2 regions of the Faecalibacillus intestinalis genome follow, and region 2 is predicted to be linked to the other one. Evidence: a T-box and tRNA genes for the amino acid it is inferred to sense, from the RefSeq annotation. Region 2 holds a T-box; the other holds one or more tRNA genes.

Region 1 (2,205 bases), 300 kb from region 2:
CTTTGTTCATCAATTCTAAAGCGTATTTAGCCACTAATGAGCCAAAATTTCCATCAACACCATTAATAACAATTTTACTCATCGTTCATACCTCCACATGTGAAAATTATATCATGAATATTTTTATAAAATAGACCTTAAAAATTAATAAAGACTATAAGTTTTTCTTATAGTCTAAAATAATCTTCTACATATTTCATAAATTGTTGTATCGCCTTTTTTTCATTATCTCGATGATAGCCTACTGCATAATCTGCATGGTGATGACTTTCTTTTAAAGGAATAGCCACAACTTGATCATTTTCATTAATTACTTCCGTTGCTGTAAGACCAATACCTTCCCCTAAAGAAATAGCCATCATATATTCATTTAAATCATCTACTTCTTTTTTTATGTAAGGAATCATCCCATCTAAACGAAAAGATTCCATATAATCATGATAATATTCTTCTCCTTGTTTTTTAGATAAAATAATGAGTGGTTCATTTTTAATATCTTCTATCGTTAAATATTCTTTATGACTTAAAGGATGTTCTAATGAAGTGACAACACAAATATGGCTATGATGTATTGTTTGATAAATTAAATCAGGATATTTTTTAAAGTTATTGGTTAATCCAAAGCCTAAGTCTATTTCCCTTTCATTTAATTTTTCCATACATGTTAATAAATTAAACGCTTTAATATCAATAGAAACATCATGATTTTCTTTAAAACTTCTTACAATAAAAGGAATATGTTGTTTTTCAAAGGGTCCTGTTATCCCTATCGTTAATACATCCTTTTGTAAGTTTTCCTTAATATCTTCATATTCATTATTATAATCATCTATTAATCTTTTAGCCAAATCATAATAACGCTTTCCTTCTTTTGTAAGAGTTGGACAATAAGTTTTTCGATTAAACAAAGAAAATCCTAAATCTTTTTCTAATTTTGTAATTTGTTGAGAAATTGCTGATTGTGAAAGATAGTATTTCTTAGCAGCTTTAGAAAAGCTCCCTTCTTCTACTACAGCCATAAAATAATAAATCACTTGTTTAAACATCTACATCACCCTATTTATCATATCATCTTATGCACATTTTTTCATAAATTGTGCGTAAAAAAGTGAATAACTTGAGTTATTCACCTTATTCACATATTTATTCACTTTTGTACAAATAAAAAACACATCTAAGATGTGAATCAAATAACCTGGCAGGGGTAGTAGGAGTCGAACCCACATCAACGGTTTTGGAGACCGGTATTCTACCATTGAACTATACCCCTATTTGGTTTGCCTAATTAATATACCATAATAAAAATAAATATGCAATAGGTATTTTCACTATAATTGTAAAAAAAATAAACATATGATAATTTTGAGGAGGTTAAATATGAAAAATGACTTAGAATTAACTATTTCTTCTATCAAAATACAATCATTTAAAGATATTTATAAAATGAACATTGCTTTTGATAAAGGAACTATTTTTAAACAACTTGATAAACCTTGGGCGATGTGTCGTGGATGATACATTATTACAAATAAGTAAATTGGATTTTTGTATCCAAGATGTTACTTTGTTTTTAGATACCCACCCTGATGATCAAGAAGCTAAAAAATATTATAAGGAAGGGATGAAGCATCTTTTAAAGATGAAAGAAACTTATTTAAAAAATGGCGGTGCTCTTACAAATAGAGACGGAAAGAATATTGAAAACTATATTAATGAACCATTTCCTTGGATGAAAGGAGGATCAACATGTGGTTGTATGAAAAGCGCTTGCAATATCCCGTTAATGTAAGAAAACCTGATGCTAAAACAGCTAAAATTGTTATTTCACAGCTTGGTGGACCTAATGGTGAATTAGGAGCAGCACTTCGTTATCTAAATCAACGCTATACGATGCCTTATCCAAGAATTCAAGCCTTATTGACAGACATTGGAACAGAAGAACTTGCTCATGTTGAAATTATTAGTACCCTTTTCTATCAACTTACCAATGGTCTAACACCTCAAGAAATTAAAGAAGGTGGATTAGATGCCTATTTTACTGATCATACATTAGGTGTCTATCCAACAAATAGTGCGGGTATTCCTTTTAGTGCCGATACTTTCCAATCTGTGGGAGATCCTATTTCTGATTTAACAGAAGACATGGCTGCTGAACAAAAAGCTAGAACCACTTATGATAACATTCTTGCTTTAAGTAAAAATGAA
Region 2 (2,205 bases):
TATCAAATGTATGATGAAGGAGAAATGAAAGAATATGGTCTAACGAGAGAGGAAAGGTTAAAAAAGCAATTTATTGAACAAAGAATTGATGAACTTTATATGGAAAATTATGATGATTTTTTGATGTTATGTAGACAGTTAAATATCGAAGATGCACAAAGTATCCAAAAATATAATCATTTAAAAAATAAAATAGCTAAGGGCTATACATTTATACATGAAATCCTATTCTATGAATTTACTAAAAAGGAATACAAAAAGAAATAAGCAATACTTATTTCTTAATTGTAATTCCTATTTTTCTTTCAACTTTCGCAAGTTTTTTTCTTGCCATATAACGTGCTTTATCAGCACCTTCATTTAAAATTGTATCGATATAGTTACCTTGATTGATTTCATTATATTTATCATGGATTTTTTGTAATTCATTACCTACAACTTCAGCTAGATCTTTTTTAAATTGACCATAACCAACACCTTGATAACGTTCTACAAGTGCATCAATAGATTCACCACTTAAAATAGAATAAATAGTAAGTAAGTTTGAAATACCAGGTTTATTTTTAACATCATAGTAAATAGCGTTATCACTATCAGTGATAGCAGACATGATTTTCTTTTTAGAAACATTAATATCATCTAAAATATAAATACATCCTTTACCTGTTTCATCAGATTTAGACATTTTCTTTGTAGGATTTTGTAAGTCCATAATACGTCCACCTACTTTTGGAACAAGTGGTTCAGGTAATTTGAAAGTTTCACTATAACGATTATTAAATCTTTCAGCAATATCTCTAGCAAGTTCACAATGTTGTTTTTGATCTTCACCAACTGGTACATAATCTGGATCATAAATTAAAATATCAGCATTCATTAATGACGGATAATTAAAAATACCAGCTCCAATAGATTCATCTTTTTTAAGTTTGCTTGCTTTATCTTTATATTGAGTCATACGTGATAATTCACCCATTGACACCATACATCCTAAATACCAACCAAGTTGAGCATGTTCTAAAACATCAGATTGTAAAAATAATGTGACTTTTTTAGGATCTAATCCAGCTGCTAAATATAAAGAAATCAAATCTTTTGTATTTTTTCTTAAATCCTTTGGTTCTTGATAAATTGTCATACTGTGTAAGTTAGCAACAAAAACAATCATTTCATATTCATCTTGATAAGAAACAAAAGGTTTGATAGCTCCTATATAATTTCCTAAAGTTACTCTTCCTGTTGGCTTGATGCCACTCAACATTCTTTTCATAAATTTTCCTCCTTAAAATAAAAAACGTCCTTAAAAAAGGACGTTATAAACGCGGTACCACCTTAATTCGTATAAAATATACGCTCTTGATTTTAACGCGATTAGCGACAAAAGACTTGTGCCTTTTGTAACTCCAGAACCCCAATTTCTATTATATCAATGGCTTATTTCCATCAACCATAAGCTTTCTATAACATTTAATATAATTTACTTATGTTCCTTCAAAGTCTTTAAAAACATTATAATGAGCTCATCTATAAAAATCAAGATATTTAAAAAAAGATATACAAAGTTTAAAATTGTTGTATAATTATTTACAAAGGAGTGATTGTATGATACGTATATATACCGCCCCAAGTTGTGCTTCTTGTAGAAAAGTAAAATCTTGGTTAAATGAAAATCAAATACCTTATGTAGAAAAGAATATTTTTTCTACTTTATTAAAAGAATCAGAACTTCGAGAATTATTAGAACGTAGTGAAAATGGTACGGATGATATTATTTCCAAAAGAAGCAAAATTATTAAAGAAAATGATATTGACATTGATTCAATGAAAATCAATGATTTAATTAAGTTTATACAGGAAAATCCATCAGTTTTAAAAAGACCAATTATGATTGATGAAAGAAGATTTCAAGTTGGTTACAATGCTGAAGAAATAAGAGTCTTTATTCCTAAAGAACTTAGAAAGTTAGCTGAATGTCATGATATGGATCGTTGTCCACAATTCAGCAATAAAGATTGTTTGAATTTTAAAAAAGAATATGAAAGGGATAGAGAAAAGGAATCAAGCCATTAGATTGATTCTTTTTTAGGAGACAATATGAAAAAAATATTAAAAGTTATAATGACACTTATTTTAATTTGTTCATGTTTTTATCTAGCAATTTCATTATTTATGAATCATTTGATTATTAATGATATGGTACCAACA

The links. A T-box is a leader RNA that pairs with one kind of tRNA and senses whether it is charged. The one in region 2 lies ahead of trpS (tryptophan--tRNA ligase), so its partner is inferred to be a tRNA-Trp.
Region 1: it encodes a tRNA-Trp, which carries the amino acid that the T-box ahead of trpS (tryptophan--tRNA ligase) is inferred to sense. The anticodon was not compared.

The regions. Positions count from the first base shown of each region.
Region 1 is NZ_AP024085.1:819,919-822,123, reverse strand. Features, by position in the region: gene Fi14EGH31_RS04300 (NAD(P)H-binding protein) at 1-82, opposite strand, end outside; gene Fi14EGH31_RS04295 (LysR family transcriptional regulator) at 168-1,046, opposite strand; tRNA gene Fi14EGH31_RS04290 (tRNA-Trp) at 1,197-1,270, opposite strand; gene Fi14EGH31_RS04285 (spore coat associated protein CotJA) at 1,378-1,515, shown strand; gene Fi14EGH31_RS04280 (spore coat protein CotJB) at 1,508-1,789, shown strand; gene Fi14EGH31_RS04275 (manganese catalase family protein) at 1,747-2,205, shown strand, end outside.
Region 2 is NZ_AP024085.1:524,450-526,654, forward strand. Features, by position in the region: gene Fi14EGH31_RS02835 (hypothetical protein) at 1-267, shown strand, start outside; gene trpS (tryptophan--tRNA ligase) at 275-1,270, opposite strand; T-box leader at 1,304-1,504, opposite strand; gene spx (transcriptional regulator Spx) at 1,603-2,070, shown strand; gene Fi14EGH31_RS02850 (hypothetical protein) at 2,095-2,205, shown strand, end outside.